Regions from separate parts of the Rhizobium sp. BT-226 genome, predicted to be linked through region 2. Evidence: predicted binding sites of a transcription regulator. Region 2 holds the regulator's gene; each other region holds the start of a gene.
What was found. The regulator LexA, encoded in region 2, represses DNA repair genes until DNA is damaged. The targets are predictions, from matches to a motif close to TGTTCNNNNTGTGTTCNG.
Positions count from the first base shown of each region.

Region 1: a site for LexA is predicted at 2,593-2,610, ahead of OIU37_RS14705 (PA0069 family radical SAM protein). Genes of this name have one in related genera too.
Region 3: a site for LexA is predicted at 2,650-2,667, ahead of OIU37_RS06840 (ATP-dependent helicase). Genes of this name have one in related genera too.

Region 1 covers NZ_JAOYTI010000002.1:899,137-903,449, reverse strand. The annotation lists gene OIU37_RS14715 (F0F1 ATP synthase subunit B) at 1-95, shown strand, start outside; gene OIU37_RS14710 (ribonuclease HII) at 453-1,142, opposite strand; gene OIU37_RS14705 (PA0069 family radical SAM protein) at 1,367-2,524, opposite strand; gene OIU37_RS14700 (glycosyltransferase family 2 protein) at 2,664-3,182, shown strand; gene OIU37_RS14695 (hypothetical protein) at 3,571-3,906, shown strand; gene moaB (molybdenum cofactor biosynthesis protein B) at 3,929-4,313, opposite strand, start outside.
Region 2 covers NZ_JAOYTI010000001.1:280,797-285,109, forward strand. The annotation lists gene OIU37_RS01620 (ComEC/Rec2 family competence protein) at 1-2,336, shown strand, start outside; gene lexA (transcriptional repressor LexA) at 2,317-3,036, opposite strand; gene OIU37_RS01630 (VOC family protein) at 3,232-4,128, shown strand; gene kdsA (3-deoxy-8-phosphooctulonate synthase) at 4,125-4,313, shown strand, end outside.
Region 3 covers NZ_JAOYTI010000001.1:1,335,984-1,340,296, forward strand. The annotation lists gene OIU37_RS06830 (PrkA family serine protein kinase) at 1-1,573, opposite strand, end outside; gene OIU37_RS06835 (VOC family protein) at 1,986-2,462, opposite strand; gene OIU37_RS06840 (ATP-dependent helicase) at 2,710-4,313, shown strand, end outside.

The sequences.
Region 1 (4,313 bases), on a different contig from region 2:
CCGCCGAAACCGTGCTTGCCAAGCGGGCCGACGCCAAGGTCCAGTCCGAGCTCTTCGGCACTGCCGTCGGCCAGGTCAAGACACGGCTGAACTGAGCAATTTCGAAAAGATTGAGAGCGAAGGCCGGGCATGTCCCGGCCTTTGGTTTTTGGCAAAGCTCTTTTTTCGCAGCCTCTACCTCAAACGCCGGAACGGCTGAGAACGAGGCGTGACGCCGCCACTTGTCTCTTCTCCCCAGCGGGGAGAAGTGCCGGCAGGCGGATGAGGGGGCCACACGGTACAGCATTCATTCCCTTCGCTTTCGCTCAGCACAACAACAAATGTTCTGCCGTGAGGCCCCCTCATCCGACCCTTCGGGCCACCTTCTCCCCGCTGGGGAGAAGAGGGAGCAAGACGCGCCGACTTCCTAACCTGGCCGTTGCGTTTGGCATGCCGGTCTCCTGAAAAGCGCACTACTCAGAAAGCAGCTCGTCCGTCTCGGGACCATCCTCGGTCTTGCGCAACGGCCTGAAGCTCATCCGGTGCAGCGAACAGGGGCCGTGCCTCTCAATGCCGGCGCGGTGCTGCGCCGTGCCGTAGCCCACATGCGCGGCAAAACCGTAATCCGGAAATACACGATGGGCCCGCGCCATCATCCGGTCGCGTGTCACCTTGGCGACGATCGAGGCGGCGGCGATGGAGACCGAGCGGGCATCACCCTTGACCACGGCCTGTCCGGGGCAATCGAGGCCGGGCGGCACGTCGAGCCCGTCGGTCAGCACATAGCTGGCCGGAATGGCGAGGCTGCATATGGCGCGGCGCATGGCGTCGAGGCTTGCCTTGCGGATATCCGTCTCGTCGATGCGCGTCGAGCTCGAGGAGGCGATGGAAACGGTCGCGGTCGCCAGAATCTGCACGAACAGTTCCTCGCGCCGTTGCGCCGAAAGCTGCTTGGAATCGTTCAGACCCTCGGGGATGCGCTTTGGATCGAGGATGACGGCGGCAGCGACGACCGGTCCCGCCAGCGGCCCACGGCCAGCCTCATCGGCGCCGGCGACCGGCCAATGGCCGGCCTTGCGGGCTTTGAGCTCGAGTTTGAAATCCGGCACGAGCGGTGCCGTGTCGAAAAGCAGGGGAGAATCGGGTGGCGTGCGAGGTTTCATGCGGCTGAACCTCGCACGCCAACCCGATTTCCCGCAAGTCCCCGGATCAGGGCGGCGGCCGGGGACCGGTCCGGCGGATGGTGGCGGTCAGGGCCATCCGCGGGAATTGCGCTCGGAGCTCGAAAACAGGGCGGTTTTATCGAGAAGCCGATGCGCAAGCTTGAAGCAATTCCAGGAAAAGTGCGAAGCGGTTTTCCGTCCGGAATTGCGTAAAAAACAAAAGGCTAGAGCAGCGACAGCTGCACGCCGCTGCCGTCCGGCGGCACGAACAGGTCGTCGCGCAACGGCACGCTGCGGCGCGTCAGGCCGAAACGTCGGGCGGCCATCTCAAAGCGCCTTGCGATCTGCCAGGCATAGGGACCGGCGCCCTTCATGCGCTTGCCGAATTCGGCATCATAATCCTTGCCGCCGCGCATCGAGCGCACCAGCGACATCACGTGCCGGTAACGATCGGGATAATGCTGCAGCAGCCAGTCGCGAAACAGCGGGCTGACCTCGAGCGGCAGCCTGAGGATGACATAGCTCGCCTCGGCGGCGCCGGCAGCCTTGGCCGATTCGAGGATGCGCTCCAGCTCGTGGTCGTTCAGCGCCGGGATGAGCGGTGCGGCCATGACAGCCGTCTGGATGCCTGCTTCGGCAAGGGTGTGGATCGTCTCCAGCCGCCGCGGCGGTGTGGCGGCACGCGGCTCCATCGTCCGGGCAAGCTTGCGATCCAGCGTGGTCACCGAGATGCCGACGCGCACCAGGTTCTTAGCTGCCATCTCCTGCAAAATGTCGAGATCACGCAGGATCATCGCCGACTTGGTGACGATCGATACCGGATGGTTCGCCTTGTTCAACACCTCGAGAATGCCGCGCATGATGCGCCATTCCTTCTCGATCGGCTGATAGGGATCGGTATTGGTGCCGATCGCGATCACCCGCACCTTGTAGCCGGGCTTGGCGAGTTCCCGCTCCAGCAGTTTTGCCGCATCGGGCTTGGCAAAGAGCTTCGTCTCGAAATCGAGCCCTGCAGAAAGGCCCATATAGGCGTGTGTCGGCCGGGCGAAACAATAGATGCAGCCATGCTCGCAGCCGCGATAGGGATTGATCGAGCGGTCGAAGGAAAGGTCCGGCGATTCGTTGCGGGTGATGGCCGTGCGCGGCTTCTCGACCTGTACTTCGGTCTTGAAGGGCGGCAGCTCTTCCCACGTCTGCCAGCCATCGTCGACGGTCTCGCGCTGCTGTGCTTCGAACCGACCTGTCGGGTTCAGTCCCGCCCCACGTCCACGCCGCCGGTCGACCTCGACTCTCAGACCGGAGGACACGATCATCGCATCGGCAATATCTGCCGTATTGGCAGGCGCGAATGCGGCCTGCCCTGCCAGGGACTGCTCTCTCATCGGATTCTCCCGCGGCGGAAAGCCATCGCCTCCGCCCGTTTTGCTGATTAAATTCCTATCCGCAAAACGAGAACAATGCAAGAACAAAATGAGGAAAACGGCGCTGGCAAAAATTTGTGCGGCGCATTATAAATGGTCAATGTTGACGGTTGTTCTCGAATGTCAGGATCAGGAATCTGAGCTGGCACAGACATTATCGGTATTGGTGGCAGGCGCGGTGGAGGGGCTGGTGAGCGACGTGGTCGTACTCGATCACGGCTCGCGCGACGGCACCTCGCGGGTCGCCGACGCCGCGGGCTGCCGCTTCCATTCGCAATGGGATATCAAGGACATCGTCCGCTCCGCCCGCGGTGAATGGCTGCTCTTCGTCGAGCCGGGCGCGAGACCACAGGCCGGCTGGATCGATGAAATCGCCGAATACGTCGCACTGAACAAACTGCCGGCGCGCTTCACCGCTTCGCGCGGCTATCGGCGCCCGTTCTTCCAGCGTGTCGGCCGGGCCGTGCCGCCGCTGGAGCTTGGTTTGCTGATGCCGAAGAAGCTGGCGCTCGCCACCGCCAAAAGCGGGATGGCTCTTACGGAATTCGTCAAAGGCCAGAAGCCGCGCAAGCTCGCGAGCGAACTCATTCCGTCCTGGGTCGCCCGCGCCGCACGCTAAGCAATTCCGCTCTTCGTCATCCTGCCTTCGCGCCAATGGCAGCCCCTCACCCTAACCCTCTCCCCGTAAAAAACGGGGAGAGGGGACGTGCCAAACGCAGCGTCGAGATTGAGGGAAGCAGGTGCGGCATGTCCCTTCGCCCCGTTTACGGGGAGAAGGTGGCGGCAGCCGGATGAGGGGCGGGTCGCCGAACCTCGGAGGAGTATCATGCTCCTCCCGTCATCGCGCAAAAGATGGCGCCCAATAGGATTTCGCGCTATAATTAGTGCATGGCGCCGTCGAAGCGCCGCGCTTCGCAACGGAATGGCCATGAAATGCCGGTGAACGGCAGAACAGGTCAGCGAAAAATCTCCTCTTCTGCCGGGTACCCGGCGAAAGGAGGTGCGTCATGACACGCGGTAGGATCTACGGCGTACGCAGTATGATCTACGGCCTCATGGCCGTCATATTGCCGACATTGGTGATCGCGCATCCGCATTCGGCAGCATCGCAGATGATGCGCAGTTGCGCAGGCCGACCCGAAATCGTCAATTTCCTGGACAAGAACTTCGCCGAAAAGCTCACGGCAGTCGGACTGATCAACCAGAACGCCATTCTCGAGGTCTATGCCGCCGAAAGCGGCACTTGGACCCTCATCGTCACGGATGTTCACGGCATAAGCTGCGTCCTGCTGTCGGGTGACAGCTGGGACACGATGCCCGTCCTGCCGGGCCTTGCGACATAAGAATGCCGCTGTTGCAGGCAGTCTATTTTGTCGCGCCGCGTTTCAGGTGCTCGTCCAGACGCGGCATGATCTCGACGAAATTGCACGGCGCGCTGCGATAGTCGAGCTGTCCTTTCAGAATGCCGTCCCAGGCATCCCGGCAGGCGCCGGGCGAACCCGGCAGCACGAAGATGAACGTGGCGTTGGCAACACCTGCCGTGGCGCGCGATTGAATCGTCGCCGTGCCGATCTTCTCGTAGGAGATGCGGTGGAAGATGGCGGAAAAGCCGTCCATCCGCTTTTCGAACAAAGGCTCCAGCGCCTCTGGCGTCACATCGCGGCCGGTAAAGCCGGTGCCGCCTGTGGTGATGACGACGTCTATGTCTTGGTTCTCAGTCCAGGCCTTCACCCGCGCGGCGATCTTTTCG
Region 2 (4,313 bases):
CAAGGACGCAGTCGGAGACACCATTGCGCCACCGGCTGCCGGCCGCAGCCTCGCAATTGCTGCGTGCCGGCATGCGCATGCTGGGCGAGGAGGTAGACCATGGCCGCCTGCTGCTGTTTTCGCCGGTCTTCCTCGGCGCCGGGTCAGCCGGCTGGTTTCTCGCGGCATCGGATTTTCCTCTCGTTGCATCACTGCTCTGCCTGTTGGCGCTGACCGTGGCGGTTCTCATCGCCGGCCGCAGCCGGGCGGCAGTGCGGGCAACGCTGCTGGCGCTTTCACTCGTGGCCTGCGGCATGGTCACGGCGCAGTTCGAGAGCCGGCGGGCTTCCACCGTGATCCTCGATTCCGCCGTGACGACGACGGTGACCGGCCGTGTCGAGCGGCGCGAAGGTGATGATCGCGGGCGGTGGCGCTACATTCTTGCCGTTACCGGCACTGAGGCGCCACAGGTGAAGCGGCCGCCGGACCGCATCACCGCAATCGCCCGCGGCGCGGACGTGGCCTTCGAGATCGGCGATATCATCACTGGCAGAGCGCGGCTGACGCCGCCGGCAGGCCCAGCGCTTCCCGGGCTCAACGACTTCTCCTTCGGTGCCTATTTCGATGGCATCGGCGCCAACGGCTTCTTCTACGGTGCGCCGACGAAGGTCGATGTGCAGGCAGGTCCGCAGGCGGCCAGATCGACGACCGAAGCGCTGCTGGAATGGCTCTACCGGCTGCGCAGCGGTATCGGCGACCGCATAAGGTCGATCCTGCCCGGCGACACCGGCGCTTTTGCCGCTGCTCTGGTGACGGACGAGCGGCGCGCCATCTCGGATGCGACGACGGAAGCGCTGCGCCAGTCCGGTCTGGCGCATATCATCGCCATCTCCGGTCTCAACATGGCGCTGTCGGCCGGAATCTTCTTCGTCGGCTTGCGGATGCTGCTCAGCCTCTTTCCCGGTGTCGCCGAGGCCTATCCGACGAAGAAGATTGCCGCCGCCGGCGCGCTCATCACCGTCACCGCCTATTTCCTGATCTCCGGCTTTGCGGTCTCTGCCGAACGCGCTTTCATCATGATGGCCATTATGTTGATCGCCGTCTTCTTCGACCGGCCGTCGATCAGCCTACGCAATGTCGCTCTCTCCGCGCACGTCATCATTGTCATTTCGCCGTCCGAGGTCTTGGGTCCGAGCTTCCAGATGTCTTTTGCCGCCACATTGGCGCTGGTCTCTGGCTATCAGCTGTGGAAGGATCGGCGGGTCCGCGAAAACGCTTTCCTGAAGCTGCCGATCATCAGGCCCTTCGTTACCGTTGCGGGCTTCTTCGGCGGCGTCTTCCTGACCTCGTTGATCGGCGGTTTTTCCACCGCGCTGTTTTCGATCGAGCATTTTCATCGCCTGACCGCCTACGGCCTGCCGGCAAATCTCGCGACAATGCCGATCATCTCCTTCATCATTATGCCGGCCGGCTTGCTGGCAATGCTGCTCATGCCTTTCGGCTTGGATGTTTGGGCCTGGAAGATCGTCGGATTCGGCCTCGATCTGGTGATCGCGGTCGCAAAGACGGTGTCCGGCTGGAATGGCAATATCGACGTCGGCCGCTTGCCCGCCTGGTATTTCACCGTCGCCGTGGCAGGCTTTCTGCTGCTGACGCTGCTCCGCACCCGGTTGCGCCATATCGGCACATCGATTATCGCGGTCGCGACGCTCATCCTGCTGCTTCTGCCGGTTCCCCGGCCGCCGGATCTGGTGATTTCGGAGGATGGTAGTCTCGTCGCAATCGTCGAGGCGGCGGCAATGGCTTCCAACCGTGAAAGACCGCCGGATTTCATCTTCGACCAGTGGCAGAGAGCGCTGGTCCTGCAGAAGCATGATCCGCCGAAGATGCTGGACGGTCCTGCTATCCCGCCGGAGGGAGAAGATCGCCGCGTCGGGCTTTCCCGCGATCAGCAAAACGAAGCAAGGACCGCGATGCGGGCCGCCGCAGCGGGCGGTGACGCAAACCGCTTTTCCTGCGTCAAGAAGGCCTGGTGCACATCAAGGCTTGGCAATGGTCAGGTGGTAACCGTCATCGACAATGCCGCCTATCTAGGCTCGGCATGCGACGCCGCCGATATCGTCGTGACGTCGGTCCGCCTTCGCTTAAACAGCTGCCGCTCAGGCGCGACGCTCTTCACCGGTGAGACGCTTCGCAGGAGCGGTTCCATCGAGTTGCGCTTCACGGATGCCGGCCCGGAGGTCGCAACCGCATTCGATGCATTGTCGCGGCCATGGATGCGCCATCGCGCCTATGACTGGCGCAGCAACAGTTTTACCGAAACCGGCCTGGCCAATGTCAGTGATAGCGGCGAATGAGGCCGACGAGTTTGCCCTGTACCTTGACGCGGTCCGGCCCGAAGATCCGGGTCTCGTACGCCGGGTTGGCGGCTTCTAGCGCGATCGAGGCGCCCTTGCGCCGGAAGCGCTTCAGCGTCGCTTCCTCGTCATCGACGAGGGCAACGACGATATCACCGGGACTTGCAGTGCTGCCGTTGCGGATGATCACGGTGTCGCCGTCGAAGATGCCGGCGTCGATCATCGAATCGCCCTTGACCTCCAGCGCGTAATGTTCACCGGAGCCGAGCATGTCGGCCGGAACGACGATGTCGTGGGTGTTGTTCTGGATCGCCGAGATCGGAACACCGGCAGCGATTCGGCCCATGACCGGCACGGAGACCGAATTGCCGTTGTCGGCGACGGGCTTTGCAGGAGCAGGGGCGGCGACCGGCTGTGGCTTGCCGAGGCTGCCCTCGATGACGCTCGGCGAAAAGCCGCGCCGGGGCTGGATACTGGGGCTGTAGGCCTCCGGAAGCTTGATGACCTCGAGCGCGCGGGCGCGGTTCGGTAGGCGGCGAATGAAGCCTCTCTCCTCGAGCGCTGTAATCAAGCGATGAATCCCGGACTTCGAGGCGAGGTCCAGGGCATCCTTCATCTCGTCGAAAGATGGCGGAACGCCGGATTCCTTCATGCGCTCATGAATGAAGAGGAGAAGCTCCTGTTGTTTGCGCGTGAGCATCGACGTTGTGACCTCGTGATTGAAACAAATCCAGAACAGACACTATATGTTCCATATGTGTTCCGCAAGTAGCTAAATTTCCGTAAAACTTGGCGCCAACTCGTTGAGATTTTTATTTTCATTCGCCGGATTGGGACACAAGTCTTGTATTGAAGGTCGCGCTGCACATCTCTTGACCTTTCCAGGAGGGACATGATGAACGAGCATTCCGCCAAACCGCACCCGCTGGATCATGTCGTGCTGCCGGTCGTCAATATCGATCTGGCGCGCGAAAGGCTCGGCAAGCTCGGCTTCACCGTTGCCTCCGATGCGCGCCATCCCTTCGGAACGGAGAATGCCTGCGTCTTTTTTGCCGATAAGACCTATCTGGAGCCGCTCGGGGTTGCGAGCGTCGAGGAGAGCGAGGCATCGGCGCGGCAAGGCAATGTCTTCACTGCCCGCAACCAGGCCTTCCGCTTCCGCTGCGGCGAGGAGGGGCTTTCGGGACTGGCCTTCGGCAGCAAGGCTGGCGGCATCGATCATCAAAACTTCGTCGGCAACGGATCGAGCGCCGGCGAGATGCTGCAGTTCACCCGGCCGATGACGATGCCGGACGGTTCCGAGACGATCGCCGGCTTCAAGCTGGCTTTTGCCGGCGACCTGCGCGCGCCTGATCTCCTGCTTTTCACCGTCGAGCGCGTCAATCCGCTGCCGGCCGACCGCGCCGCGCTTGAAACACATGCCAATGGCGTCACCGGCATAGTCGAGATCGCGCTTTGCACGCCGGAGCCGGCCGCCTTCGCTGCCTTCGTCAGCCTTGCCGTGGCGCAATCGGCAGTCGAGAAAACCGGTTTCGGCGTCAATATCGCGGCATCGAATGCCAAAATCAGCCTGATGACGCCAGAAGGGCTGGAGGCCTATTTCGACATTGGTGGCTCATCCGCCGATCGCGGCCTACGCGGCCGGGCAATCCTCTTCACTGTCGCCGATCTTGCCGTGACAGAAGCGCATTTGGCTGCTAACGGGGTGACATACACGCGCAAGAACAACCGCATTCTGGTGAAGCCCGCGCCCGGGCAGGGCACGCTCTTCGCCTTCGAGGAAACACGATGAGCACTGATACGAATTCCGAAGTCAGGATCGGCGAAGGCCAAGGCCAGGTCACCTTTTCCAATACCGGCCGCCTGTCGCTGATTGCCGGTCCATGCCAGATGGAGAGCCGCGACCACGCCTTCATGGTTGCCGGCACGCTGAAAGAGCTTTGCGGAAAGCTCGGCATCGGCCTCGTCTACAAGAGC
Region 3 (4,313 bases), 1.1 Mb from region 2:
GATCCTTGAAGTCCACGTCTTCGATCCAGGCATCGGCATAATCGACGTAGCGGTCGAACAGATTCTGTCCGTAGTCCGCATAGGATTCAAGATAGGCCTTCTGAATCTCATTGCCAATGAACTCTGCGTAACGCGGCGCAAGATCGGCCTTGATGAACTCCAGATAACGCTTCTCGACATCGTCGGAAAACTGCTCGCGGCGGATCGACTGCTCCAGCACATACATCAGGTGAACCGGATCGGCACCGATATCCGTGGTGTCGTGATTGAAGGTGGAAGCGAGCACCTTGAAGGCGAAGCGGGTCGATATGCCGTCCATGCCTTCGTCGATGCCGGCGGCATCCCGATATTCCTGGACACTGCGGGCGCGCGGGTCCGTCTCTTTCAGGCTTTCGCCGTCATAGGTACGCATTTTCGAGAAGTACGTCGAATTCTCATGTTTGCGCAGACGCGAAAGCACGGAGAAGCGGGCCAGCATTTCGAGCGTCGCCGGAGCGCATGGCGCATCGGCGAGTTCCGATCCCTCGATCAGCTTTTCGTAGATCTTCTGCTCTTCCGTGACGCGCAGGCAATAGGGCACCTTGATCACGCAGATACGGTCGATGAAGGCCTCGTTGTTCTTGTTGGCCTTGAAGGTTTGCCATTCCGCTTCGTTCGAATGCGCAAGGACGATGCCGGAGAAGGGTATGGCGCCGATATTCTCGGAACCGATATAGTTCCCCTCCTGCGTCGCCGTCAGCAGCGGATGCAGCATCTTGATCGGCGCCTTGAACATCTCGACGAATTCGAGCACGCCCTGGTTGGCGCGGTTGAGGCCGCCCGAATAGCTGTAGGCATCGGGATCGTTCTGGGAATAGGTCTCCAGCTTGCGGATATCGACCTTGCCGACCAGCGACGAAATATCCTGATTGTTCTCGTCTCCAGGCTCGGTCTTGGCGATGGCGATCTGGCGCAACCGCGAAGGCTGTACTCTGACGACACGGAAGCGGGAAATATCTCCTCCGAAGTCATCAAGCCGCTTCAGGCACCACGGGCTCATCAATCCATTCAGGCGGCGCAGGGGAATGCCATATTGCTCCTGCAGGAGCGATCCCATCGTGTCCGGGTCGAAGAGGTTGAGCGGACTTTCGAAAACGGGGCTGATCTCATCACCCGCCTTCAGCACGTAGATCGGATGAACCTCCATCAGCAGCTTCAGCCGCTCCGCCAGCGATGACTTGCCGCCACCGACCGGGCCGAGAAGATAAAGGATCTGTTTGCGCTCCTCGAGCCCCTGCGCCGCATGCCGGAAGAAGGAAACGATGCGTTCGATTGTCTCTTCCATGCCATGGAAGCCGGCAAAGGCCGGATAGATCCGGATAGTCCGGTTCATGAATATCCGGCCGAGGCGCGTGTCCCTGGCGGTATCGACCATCTGCGGCTCGCCAATCGCGGCCAGCAGGCGCTCGGTCGCATTGGCATAGGCAAGCGGTTCTTTTTTACAAAGGTCGAGATACTCCGCGATCGACATATCGGTTTCGCGACGCGCATCATAGCTGCGGGTGAACGCATCAAATACGGATTCGCTCAGCATGGGCCCTCCATTCAAGGTTAATGCCACAGGCTCTAGGTCGTCATACCAAGGAGATGGACACGACATTCCTAAGAATCAATAGTTTCACAGGTATATTCCACGCTCACCGGCTGTTTCTGGCAATGCACAAAAACGTGCATGCACCGGTTATTTTTTTACTCTACGAAACTGTCTCTTATTGTAGTTGAGAAGGATGCCATTGCGATATCAGCACATTTCGCGACGTGACAGAAAGATGAAAAGGGTGTGCAATGTCGCCCGTGATTCGAGCACTGGAGAAATCGACGATTTGGCGGTCAATCTGCCCAAAGTCGATGCGGGACAGCGTGTGCCGATCCGCTCCAGACATGCTGGAAAACGGCCTATCCCAGCCATGCGCCCCGCATCGCGATCATGCGCCTACCCGCGCGACTCAGCCGTTGAATGCCTTCTCCAGAGCGGCGACATCGATCTTGACCATGCCGAGCATCACTTCGGTCACCCGTCTGGCCCGCTCACTGTTGCTGTCGGAGATCATCTCGGACAGCACGCGCGGCACGATCTGCCAGGAAAGGCCCCAGCGGTCCTTCAGCCAGCCGCAGGCCTCCGGCGTGCCGCCATTGGCGAGGAAGGCCTCCCATATCCGATCGATCTCGGCCTGGCTTTCCACAAGAATCGCGATCGAGAAGGAGTGGTTGAAGCTATCGAGCGGGCCGGCCTTCATCGCCAGAAATGCCTGTTCGGCGAGCGTGAACTCGATCAGCTCGACGCTGCCGGGAGGCCCGCTCGGCGTTTCCGCCTGAAGTATGGTGGTGCGGCCGATCCTCGAGTCCGGGATAACAGACACGTAGAATTCGACGGCTTCGCGCGCTTCCTCGGCGAACCAGAGATTTGAAACGACCTTCGGCATGAATCGGCCTCCTTGTTGATGGGTGTGATCCGGACTGCTGTCCGATGACCCAAGGACGCCTCACCGGCGCCCGATCCGACACGTCGCGATCGGAAATTTTTAGCCCCGCACACACGCACGCCGACGGCAGCCGGGCTCGGCGGCGGTATTGCCGCCCGCAACATGCCGCCTGGAATAGCGCCGGCTCGGGAATGAAAGCAGAACATCTTTTCTGGCCTTTCCTTCCCGAATCACTACATTACGCGCCATGAGCAATAGTTTCGACGATATGCCCTTCTTCGACGAAGAGCCGGGCGAGATGGCGCGCAAGCCGCAGCCGCCTGCCGCACCCGCCGAAAGGGCGCCCGCCGCCGGTGGCGGCATCGCCGCCCGCGCCATGGCGGCTCGCGACGGCGGCAAGCGGCCCGATTACCTCGCCGGGTTGAACCCCGAGCAGACCGAAGCCGTCGAAACGTTGGAAGGCCCCGTCCTCGTGCTCGCCGGCGCCGGCACCGGCAAGACGCGCGTACTGACGACCCGCATCGCCCATATCCTCAACACCGGACGCGCCTTCCCCTCTCAGATCCTCGCCGTCACCTTCACCAACAAGGCTGCCCGCGAGATGAAGGAGCGCATCGCTTTGCTCGTCGGCGGCGCCGTCGAAGGCATGCCCTGGCTCGGCACCTTCCACTCGATCGGCGTCAAGCTGCTGCGCCGCCATGGGGAACTCGTCGGGCTGCGCTCCGATTTCACCATTCTCGATACTGACGACGTCGTCCGCCTGATCAAGCAGTTGATCCAGGCCGAAGGCCTCGACGACAAGCGCTGGCCGGCCAAGCAGTTCGCAGGCATGATCGACACCTGGAAGAACAGGGGTCTCGGCCCTGCCGATATCCCCGAGGGCGACGCCCGCGCCTTCGCCAATGGCCGCGGCCGCGATCTTTATTTCGCCTATCAGGCACGCCTGACGACGCTGAACGCCTGCGACTTCGGCGACCTGCTGATGCATCCGATCGCGATCTTCCGCAAGAACCCGGATCTCTTGAAGGAATATCACGGCCGCTTCCGCTATATCCTCGTCGACGAGTACCAGGACACCAACACCGCCCAGTATATGTGGTTGAGGCTCCTCGCCCAACGCGCCAAGGGCGAGCCGCAGAACGTCTGCTGCGTCGGCGACGACGACCAGTCGATCTATGGCTGGCGCGGCGCGGAGGTCGACAATATCCTGCGCTTCGAAAAGGATTTCCCCGGCGCCAAGGTCATCAAGCTCGAGCGCAACTACCGTTCGACCGAGCATATCCTCGGAGCCGCCGCCCATCTGATCGCCCATAATGAAGGCCGGCTCGGCAAGACGCTGTTCACCGACCGCTCCGATCCGGACGACGTCAAGGTGCAGGTGCACGCCTCCTGGGATTCGGAGGAGGAAGCCCGCGCCATCGGCGAGGAGATCGAGCAGCTCCAGCGCGGTAAGCATCTCTTGAACGACATGGCGATCCTCGTGCGCGCCTCCTTCCAGATGCGCGAATTCGAAGACCGCTTCGTCACCCTCGGCCTCAATTACCGCGTCATCGGCGGCCCGCGCTTCTACGAGCGCCTGGAAATCCGCGATGCCATGGCCTATTTCCGCCTGGTCGCTCAAGCCTCCGACGACCTCGCCTTCGAACGCATCATCAACACGCCGAAGCGCGGCCTCGGCGACACGACGGTGCGCGCGCTGCACGACTACGCGCGCGCCCGCGATATACCAATGCTTGCGGCGGCCGCCGACATCATCGAGACCGACGAGTTGAAGCCGAAGGCGCGAAAGGCGCTCTTCGACGTGATTCAATCTTTCCGCCGATGGCAGGAACTGCTTGAAAACACGCCGCA